One region of the Neobacillus niacini genome, then DNA from elsewhere that is predicted to be linked to it. Evidence: riboswitches for the same ligand, from Rfam matches in the RefSeq annotation. Region 1 holds a riboswitch; each other region holds the start of a gene.
The links. Region 1 has a riboswitch for thiamine pyrophosphate ahead of ACN6MT_RS19570 (thiamine phosphate synthase). Riboswitches for the same ligand answer to the same signal wherever they lie in the genome.
Positions count from the first base shown of each region.

Region 2: another riboswitch for thiamine pyrophosphate. It lies ahead of tenA (thiaminase II); the one in region 1 lies ahead of ACN6MT_RS19570 (thiamine phosphate synthase).
Region 3: another riboswitch for thiamine pyrophosphate. It lies ahead of ACN6MT_RS08930 (YkoF family thiamine/hydroxymethylpyrimidine-binding protein); the one in region 1 lies ahead of ACN6MT_RS19570 (thiamine phosphate synthase).

Region 1 is NZ_CP183883.1:3,959,069-3,969,144, forward strand. Features, by position in the region: gene ACN6MT_RS19540 (competence protein ComK) at 170-688, opposite strand; gene ACN6MT_RS19545 (hypothetical protein) at 919-1,761, opposite strand; gene ACN6MT_RS19550 (thiazole biosynthesis adenylyltransferase ThiF) at 2,039-3,058, opposite strand; gene ACN6MT_RS19555 (thiazole synthase) at 3,055-3,822, opposite strand; gene thiS (sulfur carrier protein ThiS) at 3,824-4,027, opposite strand; gene thiO (glycine oxidase ThiO) at 4,024-5,169, opposite strand; gene ACN6MT_RS19570 (thiamine phosphate synthase) at 5,171-5,908, opposite strand; TPP riboswitch at 5,909-6,017, opposite strand; gene ACN6MT_RS19575 (hypothetical protein) at 6,942-7,517, opposite strand; gene ACN6MT_RS19580 (aldo/keto reductase family protein) at 8,259-9,203, opposite strand; gene ACN6MT_RS19585 (EamA family transporter) at 9,493-10,076, opposite strand, start outside.
Region 2 is NZ_CP183883.1:938,795-948,870, forward strand. Features, by position in the region: gene hprK (HPr(Ser) kinase/phosphatase) at 1-849, shown strand, start outside; TPP riboswitch at 929-1,032, shown strand; gene tenA (thiaminase II) at 1,146-1,832, shown strand; gene ACN6MT_RS04495 (amino acid permease) at 2,126-3,463, shown strand; gene ACN6MT_RS04500 (SIS domain-containing protein) at 3,549-4,562, shown strand; gene frlD (fructoselysine 6-kinase) at 4,630-5,415, shown strand; gene ACN6MT_RS04510 (GntR family transcriptional regulator) at 5,483-6,211, shown strand; gene ACN6MT_RS04515 (peptide ABC transporter substrate-binding protein) at 6,289-7,953, opposite strand; gene ACN6MT_RS04520 (hypothetical protein) at 8,281-8,685, shown strand; gene ACN6MT_RS04525 (3-oxoacyl-ACP reductase) at 8,749-9,492, shown strand; gene phaC (class III poly(R)-hydroxyalkanoic acid synthase subunit PhaC) at 9,572-10,076, shown strand, end outside.
Region 3 is NZ_CP183883.1:1,904,327-1,914,402, reverse strand. Features, by position in the region: partial or broken gene ACN6MT_RS08950 (C39 family peptidase) at 1-460, shown strand, start outside; gene ACN6MT_RS08945 (energy-coupling factor transporter transmembrane component T family protein) at 478-1,257, opposite strand; gene ACN6MT_RS08940 (ABC transporter ATP-binding protein) at 1,244-2,863, opposite strand; gene ACN6MT_RS08935 (ECF transporter S component) at 2,850-3,431, opposite strand; gene ACN6MT_RS08930 (YkoF family thiamine/hydroxymethylpyrimidine-binding protein) at 3,432-4,031, opposite strand; TPP riboswitch at 4,118-4,217, opposite strand; gene ACN6MT_RS08925 (molybdopterin-containing oxidoreductase family protein) at 4,552-6,591, shown strand; gene ACN6MT_RS08920 (ROK family protein) at 6,701-7,615, opposite strand; gene ACN6MT_RS08915 (sugar efflux transporter) at 7,648-8,898, opposite strand; gene ACN6MT_RS08910 (glycoside hydrolase family 1 protein) at 9,075-10,076, opposite strand, start outside.

The sequences.
Region 1 (10,076 bases):
ATAAGATGAAATCTCTTATATAGGTACGGATTTTTCCTTATATTTTAGAACGGAGCATTCACTCTATCGAAAACTTGATTTTCCATTTCCTCATAAATTCATAAGCTTTTATACCCATCCCGGAAGCAAGGGCTAAAATAGTAAATAGTAGATTTCTATTAATGGGTTTTCATTTTTTTTCTTCTAAAAAATCAAAATTATACTTGCCTGAGTTCTTCTTAAGAAGCTGATGCCTTTTTGGCGGGTCCAGATATAAGAGGAGAGGACTAGCTTGAATCCCTCTTTCCTTCGTGAGTCGTTTTAATTGATTGGCTGTTTGTAGTTTATTGTTAATAGCAGCTAATTTTGCGTCGACAAGCAGGAAATAACCGTTGCTCAATTCTACCTCGGTCTTGTTGCCGATTGCTTTAGTGTTGACAATATGGTCGGGATTAAACCAGATGCAGTCTTGATTTTGAGGTGATTTGCTCGGAAAAAGGCAAACGCTTTGATAGGGATTTACAATAATTGGACACATAACCGTCTTATTAAGAATGTATTTTGCTCCGGCTATTGCTCCCCGTAAATCAAAGCCTATGTATTTTAATGTATCGTCTAATAAACATAGTGGCGGTCTGTCCACCAGTAAAGTCGTTTTTTCTAACATGATTCTGGAACACAGCTTTCCATTTTGATCATATTCACCCATGACAAGGATCACTTTCTTATCAATATAGAAATTTTTAATTATAATTGTACTCCACTCCTTAATTAAAAGATGTATGCGGTTCCCCACAAATCTACTAAACGCTAACTAGGACTTTTTTGCTGCAGACTATATTAAACAAAATTCGTCTTAATTCGGATGAGTTTTGACAAAGATGCGACATTTTTTTATGAATTGCTTACTTTCATGTCCTCCGAGGACAATAAAATCCTTTATTCATTTGGTTGCAACCAATCCCAGTTTGGCTCTATGCCATCTATAAAAGAATGTGATATAAGGGTTGGAGTCCCCACTGCAGATACCTTATCCAAATAGAATGTCTTGAAATAGTTCTTTAAAATGCCATAAAAGTAGGCGATTGGATTTTTTACAAGATGGGTCCTTTTTATTTTACCTATCAGTTGTCTAAAGGCATGAATGGAGATATCTAGTATCTCTTCTGTATCATTCGTACACTCAAAGCGAAAAGCAGTAATTTGCACCATATGCCAATATTCTTCGATGGTTTTTGCATCGCTGAAAAAGCATTTTACCAGGTGGACAAAAGGTTGTGGTACTCTGCTGCTTACATAGGAATAATCTAATGTTGACGGTTCTTCGTAACGTTTATTTATCTTTTGATTATTTGTTTTTAAAAGATTACTAGTTTTATATTGGTGGTTCATTTTTTCCTCCTTGGGTAGTTCATTCGATGGAAAACGATTAAACTGATATAAATTGCTAGACTGCGAACCGTTTTTCCTTTCTGTTTCAAAGACTGTAATAATCCCCAATTCCTTTGCTTTCAAAATCATTCGTTTAAAGGTAGACCTGGATATCCCATTATCATCATATTGTGCATGAATGGATTTTAAGATGGTTCCGATTTTGGCATTGCATACGCCGGGAACTTTGGCTGCAAATCGCACGAGCCTTTTTAATCCGACCAGCTCTCCCTTAGTAAAATCATGCTTGTGTTCTAATAACCACATTTCGGTATGCTGATTAAATTCCTGAAGCGAACTAAATTGAGAAAACTGCTTAAATTCTTCTGTATTCCTCGATTTTATACTCATGATTACAAACTCCCTCTCATCACCATGTTTTCGTTTTCCTTCGTGAGATTTTTACGTGAAAGCTCACGGCCGGCACTTCTACAGTAACGAGATTGGCTGAGTAAATCGAATTGCCCAATTCTACTTTTGAGGGCATTTTTAGGGCGAAACGTCAAAAAACGCCTTCAAAAATGATTTTTGAAGGCGTTTTTTGCATTTTGGGTGGATTTTCAATTGAATTTGGTTAATTTCCTCCTGTCGAATCTCAAATGCTACGATCCAAATGCGGCCATTCTAATTAACCCAAGTATTTATGGTATAGCGACTTTGCTTCAGTAATATCCTTTGTTCCGTGTACTAAAACCCTTCCGTCTTTAAAAATGACTAATCGGTGAGTATCCATTGTATAAGATAATAGGTAAGGATTTCGCTGTACCGTTCCCCCTTGATTTATGAATCGTTTTTCTAAAGCTTCCAAATTACGTACAACAGGAACTGAAGGTCGTATTTGGACAGAATCTCTTCCACAAAGTACAGCTGACTTTGTTTGATTTTCAAAGGATAAAAATGGATAAGTGCGTTTCACGCCACAAGTAGGGCAATCCTCATTTTTCAGTTTATCTACATTTATAGAAGTATAATGGTTTTTCCATACATCAAAAGAAACGAGTTTGTTTCTTAATGAATCCCAATCACCGACCAAAATTTTTAATGCTTCACTTATTTGATGAGAAACAACCATGTTAACCGCGGGATTAATAATTCCTGCTGTATCACACGTTAATCCTCCTAGCGGAACTGTTTCTAGTATACAAGATAAGCAAGGCGTTTTTTCTGGAATAATGGTGTAGGATATTCCATAGCTTCCAACGCAAGCACCGTAGATCCATGGAACTCCAACCTTTTGTGAAACATCGTTTATAATCATTCTTGTTTCAAAATTATCAGTGGCATCAATGATAAGATTCACCTTTTCAGCCCACGTTTCAAGCTCTGCGACTGAGGCATCCGCAATGAATGCCTCAATGTCCACAGTAGAGTTAATGTCTGTTAAACGATTTTTAGCAGCGATTACTTTGGGAATTCGATTATTTGCATCATTCTCTGTATATAATTGCTGCCGCTGTAAGTTAGACCATTCTACATAATCACGATCAACAATCGTTAGTTTACCGATTCCAGCACGGACGAGTGCTTCGGCACTTGCTGTTCCAAGTGCCCCTGCTCCTATTATGAGTACATGCTTATTGAAGATTTGTTGTTGTCCCTCTTTTCCAATAGGTGAAAATAGTTCTTGTCGTGAGTACCGATTATTCACCCGATACTCATTCCTTCCTTTGGACTGCTTGCTGAAGCGTATCTCTTTTTCTCGATTCGACCGGCTTCATAGCCCAATCGTCCAGCTTCAATCGCTAATCTCATTGCTTTTGCCATTTTTACCGGATCCTTCGCTGCTGATACAGCCGTATTTAATAACACACCATCGGCCCCTAATTCCATAGCCAATGCTGCATCAGCTGGTGATCCAATACCAGCATCCACGATAACGGGTACAACCGCTTGTTCGATAATAAAGCTGAGGTTAACAGGATTGATGATACCTTGACCAGAACCTATCGGCGAGGCTCCTGGCATAATCGCATGACAGCCTGCTTCTTGAAGTTTCCTAGCTAAAACTACATCGTCAGAGGTATAAGGGAGGACGATAAAGCCTTCCTTCACCAATTCTTCCGTTGCCTTTAGGGTTTCAATCGGGTCAGGAAGTAAGGTTTTATCACAGCCGATTACTTCCACTTTAATCATGTCGCATAGGCCTGAAGCTTTCGCTAGTTTTGCGATCCGGACAGCCTCTGCTGCTGTTTTCGCTCCAGCCGTATTTGGCAGCAGCCTATATTTATTGGTATCTAGCTGTTCTAAAAAATTAGGCTGGCTTGCTTCAAAAATTTTCATTCGTCTAACCGCAAACGTAAGAATTTCTGCTTCGGAAACTTCCACCGCTTCCTTTTGGATGTCAAAGCTTGGATACTTTCCCGTTCCAAGCAACAAACGAGACTGAAAGGATAATGAACCTATTTTTAACATATCAACCGCCTCCTACAAAATGGACTATTTCGATTCGATCTTTATCTGATAATCTAGTACTTTGGTGATCTACCTTGTTTACGATTTCACCGTTTACTTCCACAATAACGACCTTATTATGAATTTCATAATGTTCCAGAACATCGGATATAAATACTACCTGTTCTGGTAATTGGATTAATTCCCCATTTAATACTACCCTCATGTATTTACCTCCAATCCTACTTTTTCTTTGTGTCTTTCTAAGTGAAAAGCTGAGAGTAGATCATCATTTTGCAAACTGTCTGCTACTAAATCAGCTACTAATTTCCCTGTAATAGGACTTAATAAAATCCCATTTCTAAAATGCCCGGCAGCAACAAATAACCCCTTCCATCTTGGATGCTCACCAATATAAGGAAGTCCATCTCCTGTCTGAGGTCTAATTCCAGACCACACTCGCTCCCATGCAGCATCCTGAATCTGCGGAACCAGTTGAGTGGCTCTTTCTATTAATCTTGCGATACCCTTAGGTGTAACGGAGTTATCATATGTATTTTCAATCATGGTCGCACCGATATAAATTTCCCCATTCCGTTTTGGTACGAGATAACAGCGTTTATCTGAAAAAATCGTTGTGTTGATGATCGGCTTTTCCGACCTAACGGAAAAGCATTCGCCTTTCACGGGATACACATGAATCTCCATTCCTGATTCACGCATTAATTTTGCAGACCAAGCTCCAGTGGCAACGACAACTTGATCACAGTTTACAATGCCATTGCTGGTTATAACGCCTTTCACCTGACTGTTTTCAAATTTAAAAGAAAGGACCTCCGTATTTTGGCGTATTTCCGCCCCGAATTGGACAGCTGCTTTTGCAAAAGCTTGTGTTAACTTTGCTGGCTGCACATGACCATCATTCGGGAGATACATTGCACCAGCTAAACTAGGTGACAGGGATGGCTCCATTTCTCTTAATTCCTTTGTATCAAGCCATTTTATTGCCGGATCCCACTTCCTTTGAAAGGTGACCTGTTTTTTTACTTCTAATGCGATTTCTTCGGATTCTGCAATTTTAAACATTCCTTTATTCACATACTCAATATCGACTCCGCTGTATTCAAATAACTCACCAGAGAGATCAGAAAACATCTTCTGACTTTTTAAAGCCATCTGGAATAAGGGACCGTCTTGTTCCAGCTCCGCTTGTGCTGCTAGCATTCCTGCAGCTGCACTTGAAGCTTGGCAAGCCAATTGATTCTTCTCAATAATGATTACTTTTCTTCCTATTTTTGATAGCTGATAGGCAATCGAGGCTCCGTTAATTCCACCACCGATTATGGCAACATCAAATGAATTTTCCAATTTATTCACCCCCTTTATTTAATGCCTTACGATAAGCCTTTACTGCCAATAATGGGTCACGCGCTTCTAAAACACCTGACATAACAGCAATCCCTTTTGCCCCTTCCCGTAGAACCTGCTCCGTATTATCAGGTGTTATCCCTCCAATGGCAATCACATCAATATCTAAATTTGATAGCATTTTTAATTCCTCAAGACCTTTTGGGATCTTACCTGGTTTTGATTGAGAATGGAAAACATGTCCGTATAGAACGTAATCTGCACCCTTCTCTTTTGTTTTTAGACCTTCATGATAGGAATGGATAGAACTCCCTATCCTAAGCTGAGGAAAGTTTTCTTTTACACTGGCTGCATCTAAACTATGAAAGGCTAATTGAACGCCTCTCGCCCCTGTTACGAGTGCAACATCTGCCCGGTCATTAATCATGATCTTTGATAGTGGTATGTTATTTTTTGTTAAAAGTTCGACGGTTTGAAATAGTTCCCTAGCACTTTTTTGTTTTTCTCGTATATGAATGGCCGTTATATAGGGATGAATATCCTTTACAATTCCCACTAACTGTTCGATTGCCATTTTACCATTGGAGATAATATGTAACTCTTTGCCATGTACACTCGTTAAAATACAAGTCCCTCCTATATGAAGATTCTGCTTATCAATGATCAAGTAAACAGCAAAAAACCACTTCCTATAGTAAGAAAGTGGTTGAAAAATTTGAAATAAGCATTTGCTCTCCAAATATTGAATTTCCCACTTCCCTACGCTGGTATTACCCAGATCAGGTTCATAGAGTCCCGAAGTAGCACTTCAATCTCAGCCTTTTAAAAAGGCACCTCTAGCGGATTTGATTCATCTATTCATTTGAAATAATCACCTTACATGGTTAATATTAGCACACTGATTAGAAATGTCAATTTTCTGATTTTGATTATTGGAGGGTATAACAAGAGAAAAAAGGTGCGAGGGAGCATTAAAGGGATACCCCTAGCACTTTTCTTGTAAATGAATAAAACAAAAAGAATAGAGTTTCCAAATCATTTGAAGATTTAGCACTCTATTTGTAATGTCCTTTGATCCTCAACTATTTGTTTCGATTTCTGAAGGACTTCATTCGTTTTCCTTTCTTCTCCCGTTAACTGTTTTTCTACTTGTTCAATTACGGTATCTAAATGTCCCTTTACCAATTCTAGTTAATTTCTGATTCTGTTCCACACTAATCATGTAAAACCCTCCCGATAAAATCAGTTTTAAATTTTCTATAATTAGATTAACAGAATCTTTTTTTATATTTAAAATGTTTATTTTGTTTCTTATTTATAGCTTTTTTATATAAATCGAGACTAGGGGGACGGTTCTTAAAGTGGACAATCGAAAGTTTTGCGCGCAAAAAGGCACCACTAGTGGTTAAACCTAGTTGTGCCTTTGCTGTTTTCTAGGTAGAAAACCCTACGCAAAAGTTTTAATTGTCAGAGAAGAATGAAGTCGTGGTCCCTGGTCTATGGGAATTTAATCTTTTTGATGACGGGTAGACTCTGAGCTCGTTTCATTCTTGGAACCTGCCTAGGGTTCCTAATGATGAAAGAATTTATTAGAAGAAGGCAGTGATTTAGTGTTCACTGAACGAAAAAAGAAGGAGACCAAATTTTTGGTTGTCTCCTTCTTTTCGTTTCAATTCATGAAGTTGTCTTCTATATCGGTTTTTACTTTTTAAAAAAATGTCGCCAATGGCCCAATCTGACACGCCAAGGACATGCAACAGTTACCTGTGTTTTTAGAGAACTTCCATTTTCTGAGCACTTTTAATCAGCTTAATCTCTCCATTTTTAGGGATTAATTCACTGATGTTTTCATATTTGTCTTCCCTTTTTGACTGGTTTAAGTTCGCCGCTACATATTCCTTAAAGGAGTAGCAAAAGAGTTTACGGGCCACTCTTCCTCTTTCACCAATTAACTTAAACCAATTTTGCCCTACATAAAAAGGATTCGTTAGGATTCTATCAATAACATATGCTATACGGTCATCTTCTTCCCCTGGATTAAATCTAGTTTTAGTAGAAAGAGCCAAGATAAAATAATTTTTAAATTTATCTATTTCTAGTAAATGAAAATGGTACTTCTCACGCTGCATTTGATTAATATTTCTTAGAACGGTTTTGATACTTTTTTCAATATCAATCTCAAATTTACTCGCATCTCTCCAAGTTGATAAACGAGAATCAAAAATGGAAAGTGTTAGTATATAATATCCTGCATACTTTTTGGGATCAAATACTTCATTATTAACTTGGCTTTCATCTTCTGGTATTACAACAAATTTTTTATAGTCAGCAAAGAAATTTTCAATCATATCGAATCCCTTCTTTCATACCTAGTTTAATTTGCTGAATAAAATGACTTAATCTAAATCTCTCTACAGCTAATTTCATTATGGAAAAAGTACCAGGGTGATCTACTCATTTTCTTTTTTATAGCGCAGTTCTTCTCGTAAACTGTCAAAATAACTTATATGGTCCAATGAATCGTGGTTTGTATGTATATATTTCTTTATTCATATTTAAAGTCCTCCTTATTCTTTCAAAAATCCTCATCTTTCACGGTTTTTAATTAAAAAGTCCTATGAGCGAATTGATAATTTGTCGTAACAGGTCTTTTGGCCGAGCCTGTTCCAATACAAGGCAGGGATTATTGTAAAAAACAACAAAAATAGAGTGCTAAAACCTTTAAAGATTTAGCACTCTATTTTTAATGGTGTATTATTCTTCTTTTTAAAGATTGGCTCTGTTATAACTAAATGTTGATATGAAAAAATAAGCGGAGAAATTCCGACTGAATTGCGAAATATCCATATTTTCTTATATATTAAGAGGAGTTTTTCCTTTTATATGATCCAAACCTTTGGATTTTGTCCTATTTAGAGCAGTTAAGCGGAAAATCTCCGCTTATATTAGCTTTTTGAGCTTCCTCATATACATTAAAAGGAAATCCTCCGCCTATGATTTTCCATACCACCATGAAAATCAACAATGAATAATAACAGAGCCTAAAGATTAAACTGCTTACTTATCAATGGAATGAGCTAAAATTGTTTCTATGCCAAAATCCCCTCAATTTTTTCAATAACCTCACTCGGAAGTTCAATTTCGACAGCTTTGACATTTTCTTCTACTTGGCTTGGTCTGCTTGCACCAATTAATGCGCTTGAAACATTTGGCTGACGTAAAATCCAGGCTAACGCAAGGCTAGGCAGCGTGATTTCTAATTCTTTTGCAATGTTCTCTAATTGCTCTACCTTCGTAAAGGTAGTCTCATTCAACATCCCTTTCATGAAGTTGTTGATTTCTGCATTGGAGGCTCGGCTATCCTCTGGAATGGTATTTCCTTTATATTTTCCTGTTAAAATTCCCTGAGCGAGAGGAGAAAAGACCACCTGTCCAATCCCATGCTTTGAACTCACCGGAATCACTTCTTTTTCAATATAACGGTTTAACATGTTATATACAGGCTGGTTCACGACAATTCGATCTAAAAGGAATTTATCCGCTACAGAGACGGCTTCTTCAATCTGAGCCGCACTCCATTCACTTACACCAGCATAAAGAATCTTCCCTTGACGAATTAAATCATCAATGGCTCTCAATGTTTCTTCCACTGGCGTTTCTGGATCATAGCGGTGACAGTAAAAAATATCAACATAATCTAAGTTCATTCGCTTCAAGCTCGCATTGGCTTGTTCAATCACATGCTTCCTCGATAATCCGCGGTCATTCGGTCCTTCACCCATTGGCCAGAACGCTTTTGTCGTAATGACATAGGATTCACGTGGATATTCCTTTAATGCCCCAGCCATCACGCGTTCCCCTTCACCACGCTCGTAAACATTGGCAGAATCAAAGAAGTTAATTCCTAGTTCATAGGCTTTATGTATCGTTTTCTCAGCCGTGTTATCTTCAACCGTTTTTCCGTAGGTTAACCAGCTTCCTAAACTTATTTCACTTACCTTTAACCCACTATTCCCTAAACGTCTGTATTTCATCGACATCAAACCTCCCAGAAAAATTAGAAAAACGACCTTCAGATACCACTATATAAAATTCGGACTATTTTTACAATTATGAAATACTCCAGGATTTGATTTGACGTTGTCCCTATAAATCGATTAATCTGGGTTTTCTTCAAGTAAGTGATTTAGCAAGTCTGTCATTTTTACTGTGTCACATACTCTTACAATTGCATCTCCAAATTTTCCTTTATACATATCATGATTCTTTAGAAAAATATCTTCAACTCAAGCGTATTTTGAGGTAAATGGTTAGTGGTTGTGATCAACTATGTTTTTTTAATTTACCAAACATGTTCGCTTGATTTTGTGCAAATTGTTTTGTTGGTTTATTTTTTATCACTTTTTTTCTATCTAGCAAAGTTGGTAAACTCATGCCGAGAATAATGGTTACAATACCTACTATTTGCAAAGTAGTAACACGTTCACTTAATAAGATAACTGATACCATTACCGCGATTGGCAATTCAATCGCACTTAGTATCGATGACATACCCATTCCAACTTTAGGAACTGCAATGGTAAATAATAAAACGGGAATAATCATACCAAATAGGCCCAATGCCAAACCATATATCCAAAGTCCTTCATGAAACAAAGTCCCATTCCAAATAATTTCTGGAGACTGAAAAACAGTCGACATTAAAAAAGCAAAGAAAGAAACTAAAACTAACCGGCAAGAGGTTGTCAAACCTGCAGTTGCCTTGCCATTCACAAATAAAAAGAAGGAATAACAAAGAGCTGCTGCTAACCCCCATATCCACCCTTTAATAGGTATTTGGGATATATCAACATCAATCAAACCAGCTGCTGGTATCGTTCCTGCTACTAATATGATTAAAGAGATCA
Region 2 (10,076 bases), 3.0 Mb from region 1:
CAGCCCCGGGTGCATCGTCCGGGTTTGGAATTTGTGGGCCACTTTGACTTTTTTCCGACGGAACAAGTACAAATTTTAGGGAAAAAGGAAATTACCTACTTACATAAGTTGAGCAGAGAGGAACGTAAAATTCGGATTGGCAATATTGTTCACTACCATCCGCCATGTTTTATCGTAACGGCTGGTGAAGAAGGACTTACTTATCTAATTCACCATTGTACAGAACAGGGTATTCCCTTGTTAGTGACAAAACAGCCTGAGACAACTTCAGAGTTTATCCCTAAATTGGATGCGTTCTTGGTGAAGGAATTAGCACCAGAGATATCTGTTCACGGAGTTTGTATGAATGTATCAGGCATCGGTATCTTACTTCGCGGTAATTCGGGGGTCGGAAAAAGTGAGACGGCCCACACATTAATTCGCCGTGGCCACCGGCTGGTATCGGATGATATCGTGGTCCTAAAGAAACTGAGTACGCAAACTATTTTGGGTACCCATGATGGAAAATCAAAAGAGTTTTTGGCTCTGCGTAGTATAGGACTGCTTAATGTCGTCCGTTTATATGGTCGTAAGGCTTTCCAGGATGAAACACGGATATCCCTTGATATTCACTTAACGAAGTGGGAAAAGGACGCTTTATATAATGATTTAGAACAGGAGTATCATTATACCGACTATATGGGTGTTAAAATTCCTTGCATGGAAATCCAACTGCAGCCTGGACGTGATGTGGCTGGTTTAATAGAGGCTGCTGCAAATAATTGGTACTTAAAGCAGCAAGGATACAGCGCAGTCGAAGAATTCATGAGCCGGGTTGAGGCTGATATAAAGAATTCTGGCAGGGATTAACTATTGGATTTGTCTTTTAACGGTAAAAATAGTTTGACTTAAGTAGAAAGTGAATATAGACTGAATACTAAGTTAATAGGAAGACCACTAGGGGAGCCATTTTATGGCTGAGACAAGAGTTATCTTGGACCCTTTGAACCTGATCTAGTTCATACTAGCGTAGGAAAGTGGAGTCTGTGTATGAATATTTATCATAACTATTCTGCCGCTCCATTTTTGGAGCGGCTTTTTCGTGTTTATAAATGCAGCCGCTCCCTTCTAGTGTCTTCTAATAAATAATAAGGGAGAGAAATTTGATGAGTTTTTCAGCAGAATTGAGAAAAGAAGCAAATCCGATTTTTAATGCGATTTTTGAACATCCGTTCGTCCAAGGGATTGCAAAGGGGGATTTAAAAAGCGAACAATTAATTCATTATGTTAAACAGGACTTTGAATATTTGAATTCCTTTATACGAATCTATGGAATCGCGGTTTCCAAGTGTGAGAATCGTGAAGATATGGAAATGTTTAATAAGCAGATTTCATTTATATTAAACAGTGAAATTCATCCACATCATAACTTTTGTCAGGTAGCTGGTGTTCCCTATGAGGTATTACATGGATATCCGTTATCCCCATCAGCACATCAATATATACGTCATATGCTTACAGTTGCACACGAAGGAACATTAGGGGAAATTTTAGCTGTGTTATTGCCATGTCCGTGGACATACTGGGAGATTGGGAAGAAATTATTAACGGAAGTGGATCCCGATCGCTCTCATCCTTTTTATGATTGGATTCGTTTTTATGGCAGTATAACGGATTCAATTACGATTAAATTTTGTGCCCGCCTAGATGAATGGGCAAAAAATGCACCAGAGAGAGAAAAGGAAAAGATGAAGGAACATTTCTTAATTAGCTGTCAGCTTGAATATATGTTTTGGGATATGGCTTATAAACTTGAAGAATGGCCTGTGAAAATGGAGGCTGTGAAAGGCTAAATTAGAAAATAAAAGAGGTAACTACTACCTCCTTCCAATAAAAATTTGTTTAATAGGTAAAAGACGCTTCTAAAGGAGGCGTCTTTTTTGTGATGAATAAAATTTTTAAAGATATTTAATAAATTGGTTATTGTAATTTTTATAATATCTGATTATAATACAAGACATAACAAATAAAAAAGCGTTTTCAAAAAGGAGGGTTAATCAAATTAAACTGACAGGAATGCAAGAAAAAATCTTTTAAGAAAATAAAGGAATTAGGAATCTTACCATCTGACTTGGAGGAACTCTTTATGAGTAATGTGACTCTTACGCGAAAACTTGGATTTTGGGCAGCTCTTGCCATTGCGGTTGGAACGACTGTTGGTTCGGGAATTTTTGTATCTTCTGGTGATGTGGCAAAAGCTGCTGGTACACCCGCTATTTCTATTCTTGCATGGATTATTGGCGGAATCATTGCTATTCCACAGGTCATGGTGCTCGCGGAATTAGCGACAGCATATCCTCAAAACGGAAGCGGCTATGTGTACCTAAATAAAGCAGGTTGGAGACCTTTGGGCTTTCTATATGGTTGGGCCACGTTCTGGGCATTAGATCCACCATCGATTGCCATTATGGCATTGGCGATTGTTTCCTATGTAGCATCCTTTTTACCATTTTTCAATGGTATGGCTGGAAAATTACTTGCGATTGCAATCATTCTCATCATTACTTCCATTCATTATCGAAGTGTAAAAGAAGGCGGCAAGTTCCAAGTCATTATTACGGCCGTGAAAATCATTCCATTCCTAATTGTCATCGGATTGGGGCTTATGTATTTAAACCCTGGGAACTTTTCCTATGTACCGGCGTCCGGTGAAGTGAAAACAAGTTTAATAGGTGGTGTTTCTGCTACTACTTGGGCGTATACGGGAATGGCGGCAATTTGTTTTATGGCTGGGGAATTCAAAAATCCAGGAAAGGTCCTGCCGCGAGCTCTTATTAGCTCAGTTTTAATAGTCTTGGCGTTATATACATTGCTTGCTGTTTGTATTATAGGTTTAATGCCTTTTGAAAAATTAATTAATTCTAGTGCTGCGGTATCTGACGCTGTCAAGTATATCCCGGGACTCTCTGATGTTGCCTCCTCATTTGTTGCTGTTACAGCAATTATTGTCATATTGGGATCGTTGAGCTCGTGCATTATGTTCCAGCCTCGTCTGGAATATGCAATGGCAAAGGATGGTCTATTCTTTCAACGTTTTGCGAAGGTTCATCCGAAATATGAAACACCAAGTTTTTCTATTATTGTTCAGGTTGCATATGCCTGTATTCTTGTGATGTTTAGTAATTTAACAGCATTACTGGGATATTTTACGCTCATTCAATTGCTCATTAATATTATGGATTTTGCTGCAGTTTATAAATGCCGTAAACGTGAGGATTATAAGCCCGTTTATCGTATGCCGGTTTGGCGATTGACCACGATTTTAGCTATCCTTGGTGCAGCATGGCTTGCTTGGGGAACTTTCACTTGGGCCCCAATAGAAGGGATGATTGCTGCACTGATTGTCATTGCAACAGGTCTCCCTGTTTATTACTATTGGGAAAAGAAATATGGCTCGAAAAACAAAAGCAATCTAGTTGCATAATACAAGTGAAACTAGGAAGTTAGTTCGTTTTTTACTAAATTTATAAAATTATAAAGTAGTTATATAGTTAAGGAGGAAAATGTTGATGTTAAAATATGATGAAGAATTATTTCTAAGACTTGTAGAAAAAGAAGGCCTTGCTTTCCGCGGGCAAATCGAAGATATTGTTGATGGAATATGCAAAAAGGGCTACAGCAATATTTTCCTGATTGGTGCTGGCGGAACAATAGCGATGATGTATCCTTATGAATATATATTAAAATCGAATTCTACTATTGATGTTCATGCGGAAATTGCTGCTGAATTCATGGTGATGAATAATAGGCATTTTAGCAAGGATTCCGTTTGTATCTTTACATCTGTATCGGGAACAACGAAAGAAACAGTTGAAGCAGCAGAGTTTTGTAAGGCAGCAGGTGCAACTACCATTGCATTAGTAGCGGAGCCGAACACGCCGTTAACTCAAATTGTGGACCACTGTATCACAACTGGATCTGAAACACATTCTTTTGATACGTTCTTCATGCTTCTGTATATGTTCGTATTCCGTTTCATGTATAACAATAACGAGTTCCCGCAATATGAGCAGTTTACAAAAGAGGTGGCATTATTACCGCAGGCCATTTTAAATGCTGTGAAAGCTTTTGATAAAACCGCTGAGGAATTTGCAATTAAGCACAAGGACACGGACTATCACATGATGGTTGGCTCCGGCAATTTATGGGGGAATACATATTCCTATGCTATGTGTATTTTAGAAGAGATGCAATGGATTCATGCGAGGTCGATACATGCAGCAGAATTTTTCCACGGTACACTGGAATTGGTGGTCGAAGATACGAGTGTTATTTTACTAAAGGGTGAAGATGAAACACGACCACTAATGGACCGTGTGGAAAGATTCGCTGAAAAGATTACAAACCAGCTCACTGTAATTGATACAAAGGATTTTAAGATGGAAGGGATTAGTGAAGAGTTTAGAAAACACTTTGCTGTCAGTATCAATTGGTCTGTCTTAAGTCGAATCAGCGTATATCTTGAGCGGGAAAGAAATCATCCCTTAACGCTAAGAAGATATTACCGACAAATGGAGTATTAAAATGCCTGTGAGCACTACTTACTTAGTAGTGCTCGTTCCTTAATGTTTAAGAAAGAAGGGAATAAAGATGAGGATTGCAACAGTCGGAGATAATTGTATGGATGTCTACCAAACAAGCGGGAAGGCCTATCCTGGAGGGAACCCTGTCAATGTAGCCGTTTATTTAACAGAATTAGGTGCTGATTCCTCTTATATTGGCTGGGTTGGCAGCGATACTTATGGTGAATTAATGCAAAATGAGATTTCAAAAAAGGGTGTTGATATTTCTCATCTATCAAAGAAGAACGGAAAAACGGCTGTTACCTTTGTCGAACTGGTCAATAATGATCGTGTTTTTGGAGATTATGATGAAGGTGTGATGGCCGACTTCATCTTAACACAGAACGAACTTGACTTTATTGGAAAACATCATCAACTAGTACATGCTGGTGTTTGGGGGCATGTAGAAGAGTATTATTCTCATTTTAAAGAAATGGGATTACAGACATCCTTTGATTTTTCTAACCAATTAGATCATAGACTTGTCAAAACCCTGCCACAGTACGTGGATTATTCATTCTTTTCCTATACGCAGGATGATCCTTTTATTCGCCAATTTTTAAAGGATGTAAAGAATAATGGCTCAAAAATTACTATAGCGACTTTAGGTGAGAATGGATCACTTGCTTATGATGGTGAACAATTCTATAAAAGCGGTGTAGTAGAAGTAGATGTGGTAGATACAATGGGAGCGGGAGATTCTTTTATATCTGGGTTTATTTATGGAAAATTGAAGGGTTTTTCTACTGCCAAATGTTTAGAGTTGGGAGCCGAAACGGCAGCGAAGACGATTCAATACTTTGGTGCTTGGTGACTGTTGTAGTCAATCAATGTATAATGATTAGTATAATTGTCAAATGACGGATAAGGATGGATTTAGTATGAGTTTAAATCCTTCAACCCCACAGCCATTATACATGCAAGTTAGGCAAATGTTGAAGAATGATATCCAAACTGGAAAATATAAACCGGACGAGCAGATTCCAACTGAAGCAGAACTTTGTGAAATCTATAACGTAAGCCGTATTACGATACGTAAGGCCATTGAGGAATTGGTAAAGGAAGGAGCCCTGACACGAATTCCCCGTAGAGGCACCTTTGTTACATCAAAAAAGTTCCATAATGAATTACTATCTGTAAGCGGATTTTCAGAATTTAGCCATCAGTTGGGTATGATACCTAATTCTCGAATTTTACGAAGTGAGGTTATTCCTGCACCTGAAGATGTTGCGAAGCACCTATTAATTGATGAAGGTAGTCCTGTTCTAGCACTTGAACGGCTTATGTATGTAAATGACCGTCCTCTTTTCTACGATATCGCGCATTATTCATTAATTCGGTTTCCAGATTTAGAAAAGAAAATCGCAGGGAACGAATCAACTTATAAAGTCCTTTCTGAAGAGTATCAGACTGAAATAGTTAGTAATGATAAGATTATTGATGTTATTGGTGCGACAAATGACTATGCGAAATTACTAGAATGTGATATTGGAGCCAATCTTTTTAGAATCTTAAAAATTGCATTTAATGCTAATGACGAACCTGTACATCTCTCTACTTTTATGTGTGAGACAAGTAAAGTCAATTTGACGGTTCATCGGGCAAGATAATAAAATTTAATTAGATAAAAGAGAGGGAGAAATGCCAATTGACATTTCTCCCTCTTTTTTTATATCGTAAGGAGATTTTACTCTTCCCCTACATCTGCCCACTTATATTCGTATGTTGCACCAAATGGGTTCACGAACACTCCTTGGACTTTTGGAGAAACCAATTGTGCTCTAGAGGCCTGGTATACAGGAGCAATTACCGCATCTTCAAATAGCAATTTTTCAGCTTTTAAGAAGTTTTCATAACGTGCGTCATTATCCGTAGCAAATTTTGTAGCTGTTTCACTAACTAATTTGTCATATTCTGCGCTTGAATATCCAGTCATATTGTTTCCGCCATCTGTAATAAACAAGTTCATGTAAGTAAATGGATCAAGGAAGTCAGGGCCCCATCTTGTAAGCTGAAGTTGATATTCCATAGATTTATCTAAATCAAGACGCTGCTTTTTTGGAATTTGTTTGATGTTAATCTTTAATCCTTCTAAATTTGTTGAGAGTTGGTTTGCAACGTATTCAACTAAGTTTTTAGTTGTTTTGTCATCATCTGCAAGAAACTCGAGTTCAACGGAGTCAGTACCCAGCTCTTCTAATCCCTTTGCCCAGAACTCCTTTGCTTTCTCAAGATCATACGTGACAAGATCTCCACTTACTTTTCGGAAATCGTCACCTGTTTTAGGCATTGGTGTAAAGTCTTTTGGAACCAAGCCGTTTGCAGCGATAGAGCCGTTATTTAAAATTTCTCCTACTAAAGCTTCCTTGTCAAAAGCTCTGCTGAGTGCTGCACGAATATTTTTATTGGCTAATGCTTCAGATTTTGTTTGATTAAACTTTAAGAAATACACAAATGTATCAGCTGATACCACATAATCATCATTTGTTGAGTATTGGTCAACAAGATCAGAGGTTAAATCCATTCGATCAACAGTACCTTCTTCATATAAGTCTAGAGCTGTTTGTGGATCTTTAACAACTTTGAAGGTTAATTTATCCATTTTAACTGTTTTATTATCCCAATAATCTTTGTTCTTTACCAAATCCCATGAATCACTAGTACTAGTCCAGTTGTTCATAGTGTAAGGACCATTTGCCAATAAGTTTTCTGAACTAGTGGCAAAACTATCGCCTTTTTCTTCCACAAACTTTTTGTTTAATGGAAGGAATGTTCCAAATGTCGTTAATGTTTCAAAGTATGGTGTTGGATTTTCTAATTCAACAACTAGTGTATAATCGCCATCAGCTTTAACTCCTAATTGATCAACAGTTGCTTCACCTTTGTTAACTTTCTCAGCATTTTTGATTACTCCGTTCATCATATACGGCCCATATTCAGATGCTGTCTTTGGATCAACGGCACGCTGCCATGAGTATACAAAGTCATGGGCGGTTACTGGGTCACCATTGGACCATTTTGCATCCTCGCGTAAAGTAAAGGTCCAAGTTAGACCATCTTCACTTACCTTATGCTCGGTAGCGATCCCTGGTGTAGTTTGTGTTTTTTCATCTAGTCGATATAAACCTTCCATTGTTGCAGCTAAATAGATAAAGGAAGACTCATCTGTAGCTAATGATGGATCCATTGAAGGAATAGCTTCTGGGTTTAAAAAGTTAAGGACCTTTTCCCCTTTTTCCTCCTCTTTCACATCTGTCCCTGCAGGTTCCTTGGGCTCATCGCCGGAACACGCAGCTAGTACACTTAGTACCAAGCCAAATGTTAAAAGCAATAACCAATGTTTGACCTTCATTCGTTTTTCCCCCTAAATAGAATTTGAGTCTGAATATTATATATGTACTGAAAATTTAGACTCTAATATTAATTATACTTATTAACTTGTTTACTTGTAAAGTTTTGGGTGACTTTTGCTGCGTTTTTTACTAAGCTTTCTTTCTACTAACTTCAAAAATTGTTGAATTGTTATCGCTAATGTTTAATTTTTGGTATATGCAAAAATAGTGGAATTTTGTCAATAAAAGAAGAAAAGTATTTTGATAATTTTCAATTTTTAATCTTTAATTATCTCCATATAGTTAGTATGATGAATACGTCTACGAAGAATAAGGAGGAAAAAAACATGAATCAAGGCTTTAACTTTTATGAAATGTGGAAGGATTATTATTCACAAACCAGTAAATTGTTTGATGAAAAAATCAGCAAGGATTTCCCCTCTGAAGGGATGGGACAAGTTTTGGAGATGAATCTCCAATTTAAAAAAATGATTGATGAGTCAACATTGAAGTACCTAGAGTTTATGAACATACCCACTCGTAATGACATTGCTAACCTTTCATCTTTGATTGTGAATGTGGATGCAAAGGTTGATGATCTAGAAGAAAGATTAGAAGAGAAGTTAGATAATGAAGCCATTCAGGGTTCCTTTAGTAAGGAATTGTCGAATTTAAAAAAAGACATGAAGAATTTAGATAATAAGTTAAATCAAATTCTTATCTTATTAAAATCAAAAGAAGAAACAAAGTAGAATTACGCTATTCATTTACATGGAAAAAAGAAATCTAATCGATAAATAGAAAGGGTGGGCAAAATGGCAGATTTAAGAGATAAAGTAGCGATCGTAACAGGAGGCAGCAGGGGAATCGGTGCAGCGATTGCATTGGAACTGGCGAAAAATGGTGCAAAGGTTGTCATCAATTATAATATCCGTAAAGAGTTAGCGGATAAAGTTGTCGCTGAAATAAATGAATTTGGCGGAGAGGCCTATGCGGTTCAAGCGGATGTTTCCGAAAGCAATGAAGCTTCATACCTTGTACATGAAACGATTAAGCATTATGGCAAGTTAGATATTTTAATTAATAATGCAGGGATTACAAGGGACAGCACGTTTAAAAAGTTGAATGAAGAAGACTGGAGAAAAGTAATTGATGTAAATCTAAACAGTGTTTACAACAATACATCCGCAGCATTACCTTATCTTCTTGAATCAGATGCTGGCCGCATTATTAACATCTCATCCATTATTGGGCAAGCTGGAGGGTTTGGACAAACCAACTATGCTGCAGCAAAAGCAGGATTAATCGGGTACACAAAATCCCTTGCTCTTGAACTTGCTAAAAGTAATGTAACTGTTAATGCTATTTGCCCCGGATTTATTGGAACGGAAATGGTGCAAGCGATTCCTGAAAAAGTGCTTGCAGGAATTGTCGAAAAAGTTCCTCAAAAGCGCCTAGGTAAACCGGAAGAAATTGCTCGTGGGGTTGTTTTCCTATGTAAAGATGGTGACTATATAACTGGACAACAGTTAAATATTAACGGTGGTCTCTACATGTAAGTGTCATGAAGGGAAAATTTTTTAATATGTTAATAGAGTAATTAAATGATGTAAGGAGTGAACTGTCATTAGCGTTCTTATGCCAACAAATTGGAATGAGTTGATCGAATTTACACCGCAACAATATAAAGAGATGTTTCAACGTGCATTAAGGGCAAATCAAGTGTTAACGACCGATGCCCAGCCGGAGGTAGCACCTACACCGAAAGAACTTATTTGGACTAGAAATAAAACCAAGCTTTATCGGTATATATCGGAAAGCCCAAAAAAACATAAAATTCCTCTTCTTTTGGTTTATGCCCTAATTAATAAACCATATGTATTAGATTTAACAAAAGGCGGCAGTTTAGTAGAATATTTGGTTAATCGCGGGTTTGATGTCTATCTACTTGACTGGGGTGAACCGGGTTATGAAGATCGAAATATGAAGCTAGATGATTACATTATGGATTATATACCACGTGCAGTTCGTAAGGTACTGAGAAAGTCCAATGTGGATGAAGTCTCAATCCTTGGATACTGTATGGGGGGGACAATGACGTCTATATTTGCAGCTCTGCACCCAGAGTTGCCAATCCGCAATC
Region 3 (10,076 bases), 2.1 Mb from region 1:
AGGAGATTACTAGAGTTCCTTTACAATATAGTAATGGAACATATGGGAATCCCAATATGGATTTGTGGGTAATATGGAAGATGGTCCTGGATTAGGCGTATACCATGAACCGATTCTTAAACTAGCTCAAAACTACCTGAATGCGGCGGACCTAACAAATTCTTCTTTTGATCGACTGCTTGAAGAGCTAACCAAGGGGAACCCTGTTTGGGTTATTACGACAAGTACTTTTGCTCCCATTTCGGAAATGGAAACATGGCAGACGCCGGAAGGAAACGTGAACATAACGTATAGAATGCACAGTGTCGTCATAACCGGTTATGACTCAACAAATATATACATTAACAACCCTTACGGAACAAAAAATCAAAAAGTGGACCGTGAAAACTTTATCCAGGCATGGGACCAAATGGGGAAACAAGCTGTTGTTCTCTATTTAAAAAAATGGGTTGTCCGTTGAGACACCCCATTTTTGTTTTAAAGTTCGCCATTATAAAATTGTAAGTAGCCGAATTTCCAAGAGATACAAACGCTGAGAACGACGGCACTAATCATAAGGATGAAAAAGACCCAGTCATTATAGGAAAGCTTAATCTCGCGATAGAATATCCTATTTTTTTCTCCGGTAAAGCCTTTTGATTCCATTGCAAGTGCTGTTCGCTCTGCTTTACGAATCGCTCCTGCAAGGAGTGGAATAACGTATCGCTTCAACTGCTGTATTTTTTCTGGTATAGTTCGTGCTCGTGCTACCCCCCGTACTCGATGGGCATTTTGCAAGGTTTGAAACTCCTCCTTGATTAACGGCAGGAACCGATATCCGGCCATGATTCCATAGGCAAGCTTTGGCGACAGCTTGCATTGCTGCATTAAACTAAGGAGAAAATCTGTAGGCTTTGTCGTTAAGGTAAACATAATAGATAACGTGGCAAAGCTTAACACCCTGAGCCCCAGCGACACACCTCTTCGAAATCCTTCTGCTGTCATCGTCAAAAAACCCCATTGCCAAATAACTTGGTCCCCCTCTTGAAGCCGTGGAAACAACATGGTTGACCATACATAAATAACAGCGATAAATAAAAAGGGAGCGAATAACAGCAACCATTTTTTAAAAGAAACCCTGCCAAAAATAAAGGTCAATGTTACAGTCCAGAGAATGATTAGAAGCGGTGTAATTGGATCGAAAAACGCCGATAATATCAGGATAGAAATAACGATAGCAAGTGCCTTTATACTCGGATTCACCTCATGTAGCGACATGTATCTCTCTCCTTGCCATTTCATTTTGCAGCTGTTTTCTAAACGGCAGCTTCAGTCTTGCACGGCTAATGACTTCAGGATTATCCCACAACCTCTCAGGTGTACCGGAAAAAATCAATTCACCGCGTTCCAACACATAAACGGTATCCGCATATTGATCTACCATCTCCATATCATGGGTAATCATGAAAAATGCCCCATTCTTTTCGTCAAGTACTCTCATGATTTCATGCGCAGTATTGGCATCCTGACCAAATGTCGGCTCATCAAGGATAAGCAATTCCTGTTCATGAACGAGCATGGTCGCAACACTCAACCTCCGCTTCTGTCCTTGGCTCAGAGCAAACGGGTGGGCACCTGCGTGTTTTTGCAGATTCATTGTTTCAAGAACCGAGGAGACGATTGCCCTTTGACTTAAACCAAAGGCAATTTCCTCGTAAACACAATCTGTGATAAATTGATGTTCTGGATTTTGAAATACGTAGCCGAGAGATTGATATAAATGTTTCTCCTTCCACTTCGAAAGTGGAACACCGAGAAACTGAATCTCCCCTTTCGTAAGTGGAAGTAATCCGGCTAAACATTTGGATAGAGTCGTCTTTCCGGAACCATTTGGACCAACCAAAGCAATCCGTTCTCCTTTATGAATACTCAGCGATATATTTTTCAAGTGCCCACGGGCATAAAGACCGTTCACTTCGAGAATCGGTTCCATTTGGGTCGTGGTTTTGCTTTCTTTTTTTAAGAATGCGCTGGAATCCTTTAACCCTGACAGTAATTCATGCATGCGAAGCGGAAGTCGGTCCCCTTTATACAAACCTTCATTCTTTGCAGAAATTCCAGCTTCCACTACTTTTGGCAGCCAAATACCTTCCTTTTTTAAAAAAGGAGCAAATTCTCCAAAGCATTGTGCAGTAGTGCCATCAAAAAGGACGGCTCCGTTAGAATCTAAGACAAGACAGCGCTCCATCAGCTCGACCCAATCATCCAGCTTGTGTTCAATCACAATCAGCGTAAACGGGCGTATATGCTTTAACTTGGTGATCGTTTCTACTAATTCTGAGCTGGATTGTGGGTCAAGATTAGCGGTCGGCTCATCGAGGATGATTACCTCTGGTTCGAGCGCAAAGACACAAGCTAATGCCAGCTTCTGCTTTTGCCCTCCGGAAAGGGTGTGGATTACAGTCTTTTTTTCAGCCTGCAAGCCTACCCATTCTAGCGCTCTGTCAATCTTTGCCTCCATCTCTGCCCGTGGCACATGAAAATTCTCCAAACCAAATGCTACTTCTTCTTCCACGGTCAGCATGCAGAATTGGCTCTCTGGATCTTGAAAAACAATCCCTATTTTTTGGTTGAGTTCACCCGGTTTATAATCGTTTAGATTTTTGCCCTCAAACGTGATGTTCCCCGTAATAACACCATCGACTGCCTCTGGATATAATTTGTTCAGACAATAAGCTAGTGTACTTTTTCCCGAACCACTTGGACCTAGTAGGAAAAGCGATTGATTTTTTAAAATGGAAAAAGAAAGGTCTTTGAAAATATTGCTATCTTCATAACTAAATCCCAGATCCTCTACTTTAATCTGTGGCTCAAACAGTGACATTTCGCTTGTGTTCCTTTCCTAACGGGAAACTGTTCAACGCTCCTGTTTTGGCAAGACCTTCGCTTAAATATTTACCTAGTAAGCCTGCCATTAGTGCCCCGCTTACAAGGCGAACAAAGAACATGGCCGTTACATAACTAGGCGAAAGGGCGGCAAATCCTGAGACATAAAATCCCCAGGCAAAGCTAAAAACTGATGAACCCATCCCTGCTGCCATTAAAACCCAAGTGGAATAGTTCTTCCATTTAGTTGCGGCAAAGACAGCTTCTGCACCCAAACCTTGAATCATACCGGAGATGATCAATTGCGGGCCAACGGCGTTACCAAGCATAACTTCCACTGTAGCAGCGACTGTTTCGGATAGAAAAGCCGCCCCCGGTTTACGGATAATATAAGCCGCAATAATCGAAACGATAAACCAAATTCCAAAAATAATATCATAGCCAATTAAACCAAAAAGGCCGAATAGGACATTCCCGAGCTGGAGAAACAACAAATAGACAACAGCAAAAACAACAGCAAGTACGGATAACACTATGACTTCACGAAGTTTCCATTTTGCCAGCATTTATTTCACCCTCTTTTTCGATGGGCTGTTGGCAGACATAGCAACCGTCATGACAATATGTGTAGAATCGCTTTCGTGTGCTCCTTGAAAGGCATCCTCTAATGTTTCGAAAACCTGGTTTGCATCACCATCAAGCCTTGAGGCATAGTGAACACCTTTTGTAAACGTTCCTTGGTCTTGAGCCAGTTTGCATTGATCCATGATGACATTCATATACGTTGGAATCCCCATTGGGTATAGAGCAAATTGAACAGCCACTTCTTGTTTAATATTCTGTGATTTTTCCTCATTTAAACGATTAGCGTTTTCTGATAGGTAGGCATCACCTGCCGAATCCCCCGGACATCCATTTGAAAACGTTGCCTGCAGCACAACATGATCGCCGTTTTTTGACGACTCTAGGAAAATAGCTTTCACCACATCAAATACATGCTCCGATCTTCCCCTAACACATGTGCTGACATCGTCCGTTTCCATCCAAACCTTTGAAGTATCCACTTCTTTTAATGCCGATAGAATAATATCTACAAACCTATCAGACATCGGATAAATCGAAAATCGCGCTCCAGTAATCTCACTCATACCACAAAAATTAGACATTTCACATACCCCCATTGATATTTTGGCAACAAAAAAACTGCATCCCACGGGAATGCAGTCGAATCATATCAATGTTGAACGAACGATAATTTTCTCCTGCACTTCCCCACGCTAGTATTATCTAGATCGGGTCATAAGGGTCGGACAAACGTCCTCTCAGCCAAAAAAGCTCCCCTAGTGCAAAAACCGTATGCAATTTTTCGTTGCCCTAATAATATGATAAATTTTCCAATATGTAAAGGGGGTTCTTTCGTTGCTCTTTCTTTGCCTCTTTTCGTTGCCTTTTCGGTGCCTGTCACCATTCGTGGACACTGTCCACCTCAGGAGGACACTAATTACAACCCTTTTTGAACCTACTTACCTCATACTAACAAAGAAATGCCATTAGTCATTTTTACATTAAAGAAAATTTTATGCACTTCATCACCTTCATAGCTGTCATATCATGAAAAAAAATATACAATGATGTATAAATGGTGCCTGTCACCCAAAGGTGTTACCACAGGGGAGGAGACTCTATATGGAGAAACAAGGGGTTTTTAAATCGGTTTGCCCGTTAGATTGTCCAGATCAATGCGGTTTGCTGATACATAAAGTTGATGGAAAAGTGGTAAAAGTGGAAGGCGATTCAGATCATCCTGTGACGAAGGGGAATATTTGTAATAAGGTTCGGCATATGGCGGAACGGCTTTATGATGAGAACCGCTTAGAATATCCTATGCAAAGGGTTGGAGCTAAAGGTGAAGGTAAATTTGAACGGATCAGCTGGGATGAAGCCATCGCTACCATAACCTCCAAGTGGAAATCAATTATCGAAACGGATGGTCCAGAAAGTATTCTCCCTTATAGCTTTTATGGGAACATGGGACATCTGAATGCCGAAGGGATGGACCGACGTTTCTTTCACCGTTTAGGAGCATCACAATTGGACCGGAGTATTTGTTCCTCAGCCGGCTTTGTTGGATATAGATACACGATGGGCGGCGGCTTCGGCATTGACCCAGAAGATACGATTCATTCCAAGCTCATTATTTTTTGGGGGATTAACGCAGCTAGTACCAATATGCACCAAGTGGCGCTTGCACAGAAAGCCCGCAAACAAAATGGGGCTAAAATCATTGTCATAGACGTCCATAAAAATCAGACCGGAAGATTAGCAGATTGGTTTATTCCGATTTTGCCAGGGACTGATACAGCACTGGCACTAGGAATCATGCATATTTTATTTGCTGAAAATAGCGTAGACGACTCCTTCTTACACCAATATACAGTTGGCTATGAGGAACTGCGCGAGCATGTTTTGCAATATGACCCTATTACGGTATCAACAATCACGGGAGTTCCTGTTGAGGATATTTATAGGCTTGCTAGAATGTATGGCAGTACCTCGCCTTCCTTTATTCGGATTGGCAACGGTCCGCAGCATCATGACAATGGCGGAATGTTCGTCCGTACAGTTTCATGTCTTCCTGCTCTTACGGGTCAATGGCTCATTAAAGGCGGCGGTGCGATTAAAGGAAATTCAGGATATCTCGCACTGAACACAACAAAATTGCAGCTTCCGCGGTTATTGAAGCATAAACAGACAAGGGTCATTAACATGAATAAGATTGGTGAGGCTTTGCTGACCTTAGATCCTCCTGTGAAATCCTTATATGTTTATAGCAGTAACCCAGCGGTAGTAGCTCCAGATGGCAATAAGGTAAGGAAAGGGCTTGAGAGAGAGGAATTATTCGTGGTCGTTCATGATTTATTTTTAACGGAGACGGCCAAATATGCTGACATTGTATTGCCTGCAACATCGTCTTTTGAGAATACAGATGTCTATACATCCTACTGGCACCATTACATTCAAATTCAGCAGCCAGTAATAGATGTTTACGGAGAGTCAAAATCCAATGTCGACGTATTCCGTTTGCTGGCAAAAGGAATGGGCTTTAAAGAAGCTGCATTTGAAGACTCAGACGCAGAAATGATCAAGCAAGCCCTAGACCAACCTGCGAATCCCTATTTGGTTGGAATCAATTATGAAAGTTTAGTAGAGAGGCAGTTTCTAAAAGCGAAGGTACAACCACTGTTTCCAGGAAAGTTGCGCACACCGAGCAGGAAAATTGAGTTGTACTCAAAGAGGATGAAAGCAAACGGATATCCTCCACTGCCAACCTATATTCCTTTAGAAAATGACGGAGACCATCCTTATCATTTTATACCAGCACCTAATCATAATTTCATAAACTCTACCTTTTCCAATAATCACAAACACATTGGCCTTGAAAAAGAACCCCGATTGCATATGAACAGTAAGGATGCTGAGGCTTCGGGGATTGAGGACGGGGATTTGGTTCGTGTCTGGAACCAGCGCGGGGAATGTATACTAAAAGCGATAGTAGGAGAAAATGTCCTTCCAGGCGTGGTCGCTACCCAAGGACTCTGGTCAGACATTGAAGGCACAAAACAACTCGTCAACAACCTGACACCAGACCGAATCGCCGACATGGGCGGCGGTGCAACCTTCTTCTCTGGACGGGTCAGCGTGAACAAAATATACAGTCATGTATAAACGGTGACAGGCACCACCGACGGGCACCACCGACGGCACCGTAAACCCCCAAACAGATTATCTGCTTGGGGGTTTCATATTAGGGTGGTTTTCCTGTGACGGTGTTCATTTAGTTTCTTATTTTGCTTTCATTTCTCCTTTGCAGGAAGTGGTATAGCACTCCGATTAGGTTGGAATCATTTCCAAATTGGCATTTTTCTACTTTGACGTCCAGAGTATGGATGTTATTTTTCATTTGGCTTAGTGCTTCGTTGATTTTGTCAATAAGGTCCGCTCGTTCGCTGATGGCGCCGCCAATTAATACTTTCTCTGGATCAATAGCATACTGCAGGTTAAATATTCCAACCGCAAGACGTTTGATAAATTTATTGATTTCATCTTGCACTTCTTCATCACCATCATCCGCGATTTGGAACACCTTTTTTCCATCCAGTGAGAGTGGCTTCAATCCCTTTCGTTTCGCCACTCTCCTAATCAAAGCACCTGTAGCTCCTAATGCACTCCACGCTTCTCCTATAGGCTGCTCCAAATAGTCTTCCATAACCATGAAACCAAATTCCCCGCCATGCAGATTTTTACCTCGGCGAATCTTTTTATCTATCACTAATGCGCCGCCAATTCCAGTACCCACTACGATGCAGATATAATCCTTTACCATCTTTGCTGCACCGAGCCAGCCTTCTGCCAAACCTGCACAATTGGCGTCATTTTCAAGTTCCACTGGTAAATAAGTAACATCCTGAATAAGCTTTTTAATATTTGGTCCATGCAAATAAGGGATGGCACTAGCTCCTTCGATATGTCCATTTTCAACATCCACTGCTCCTGGCACACTTAGTGCGATCCCTTTTATATCTGCCTTTTGCTCATAGCCTTTGACAATGAGATGAATGGTATCAACAAATGCCTCCAGACCCTCTTTTGGAGTTGGAATAGAAGACTTTTCGATAAATAATCCTGTTTCATCCATTAGGGCATATTTAATAGCAGATCCTCCAACATCAAAAACTGCATAGTAATTCACCAATTATTACTACCCCCAGTCTCCCATATTTTTTATAACTCCTGAACTTTTGGTTTGCCCTTGGAACTCTTAATTTTCTCATTTCCAAAGAAAGTAAAAATCAGAAAGCCAACTCCAGCAAAAAACGAATAAATATTGATCATATTTTCATAGCTTATAAACTCTGAAAACAGTCCGAACAACAGATAGCCAACAGTGGATCCAATTTTGGTTACATTCATATAGAGAGTGGTTGCCGTACCCGGTGCCTCAGGAATAAAATCCTGAAAATAAGATATGGCTAGACCTGCAGTAATGGAAACATGAGCTGCACTTATCAATTGAAGCGGATAAATTTGCCAAGGCTCTGTAACAAACCCAAGCAAAAGGAAATAAGTGAAAGCTAAACCATATCCAATTTTCACCAATAGGGCGTTATCGGTTCGTGTTGCCCACACACCGATAGCAATCATCATTGGAACCTCAAAAACTGGAGGTACACTAAAAATCACCCCTACATCCATTTCCGATCCATTCAATACTTTCGTAACGAATTGGGGCATATTTAACATATGGATAGAGGTTGCTGCAGATAGCAATAATGCAGCGGCAAGATTTACAAAAATATGCGGCTTGACGATCCATCTAGTTACCTTAATCTTATCTTTATCAGTTAATACCTGCTTGGCAACATCCTTTAATAAAAAAACAATGGTTAACAGTGCTAGCAAATGGCTTGCAGCTACCATTAAAAACAGCCCCTTAAAACCGATCGTTAAAAGCAGCCATGCTCCTAAGGCTGGTCCCACCGTCCAGGAAAGAGCAAAAAACATGCGGAAAACATTCATGATTAATGGAGTTTTGCTGCTTGGTATGTTGTTTTCCCTCAGGATATCACGAGCATAGGCCCATAATTGGGGAACGGAAGCGGCCGTTGCCCCAAGCAGAAAAAAGGCCGTAAATGCCAGTGCAAAATAATTTCTCAAAAAAGCAAAGCATGTATAGCCTAACACTCCTGTCAGGGACGTTAGGATTAACAGCCTTTTCCTGCTCATACTAGTATCAGACCTTTTGGCGATCAAACTGCTAATCGATACGCCGCCTATGGCCAAAAGAGTCATAAAAAATCCAAAGGCTGTATTACTCATTCCGACCTCATCAATCCCGAATAACGAGGAAAAAGGTACAAAAAAGGATGTCGATAATCCAAAGTTAAAATTTAATAAGAATAGGACTGGAAAAGAAGGAATTCTCCATACAAACAAAACGTTTTCTTTCAGGATGGAAAATACAGGTTTCTTCATGATTAAAAATCAATCCTATCCATTTAGTTGTGTCGGGCTTAATCATCCAAACAAGCTTTGTGTTTCTTATGATTCAATTACTACACTTCAAAATCACTCGATACTAATTGATTTAACATAGGCGGTTTCGTAATCCTCCAGTTGAATTCCAACTAGACGTTATCAGCCAAAACAATTTACTTAAAATCTAATTCCGCTCCGTTTGTTGCAATTACGCGTTTATACCAATCAAAACTCTTTTTCTTATACCGCCTTAAATCTCGTAAATCTGTTTCGCCACGGTTAACATAAATGAAGCCATACCGTTTCTCAAATTGACCTCCAGAGCTAATAAGATCCGTGGAACCCCAAGTAAGATAGCCGAAAACGTCGACTCCCTCTTCTATTGCAAGCTTCATCTGCTTAATATGTTCACTTAAATACTGAATACGATAATCGTCGACTACAGTGTTAGTTTCATTTAATTCTTCGCGGACACCAATTCCATTTTCTGTTATAAAAATTGGCAGGCGATAACGAGCATGCATATCTTTTAAGGCTACTCTTAGTCCAATGGGGTCAATGGACCAGCCCCATTCATTTGCTTTTAAATGGGGATTTGGAGTAACCCCTTCAATAAGATGGCTGCCATTGATGATTTCCGCACTCACCGTTTGGCTTTGATAGTAGCTGATACTTAAATAATCAACGGTGTTTGCCTTTAATAACTCTGCATCACCATCTTCAAATACAGGCATAATTCCTTTTCTTTTCAAGTTACGTGTCACGTAAGTCGGATATTCTCCATGGCTAAAAACATCAAAATAAAAATCAATTAAAAGCTCTTTTGCTTTCATATTAGCAATGGCATCTTCAGGCTTACAGGTATTGGGATAGGTAGCCATATAGGTAACCATACCCGCCATTTGCCCTCCTGGTACAAGTTCATGAAGCGATTGAACCGCTTTGGCGTGTGCAATAAAAGCATTATGGGTGACTTGATAGCGTAAAGCTTCTTCATTTTCTGCACCCTCTGTTTTTACACCCCAAAATTGAGGGTTTGTTACTACAAGATTTTGCTCGTTAAAGGTTAGCCAATATTTTACCTTGTTCCTGTAGCGCGTAAACACCGTTCTTGCGTAAGTATGAAATAACTCCACCACTTTTCGGGAAGCGAAGCCGTTATATTTTTCTGCCAG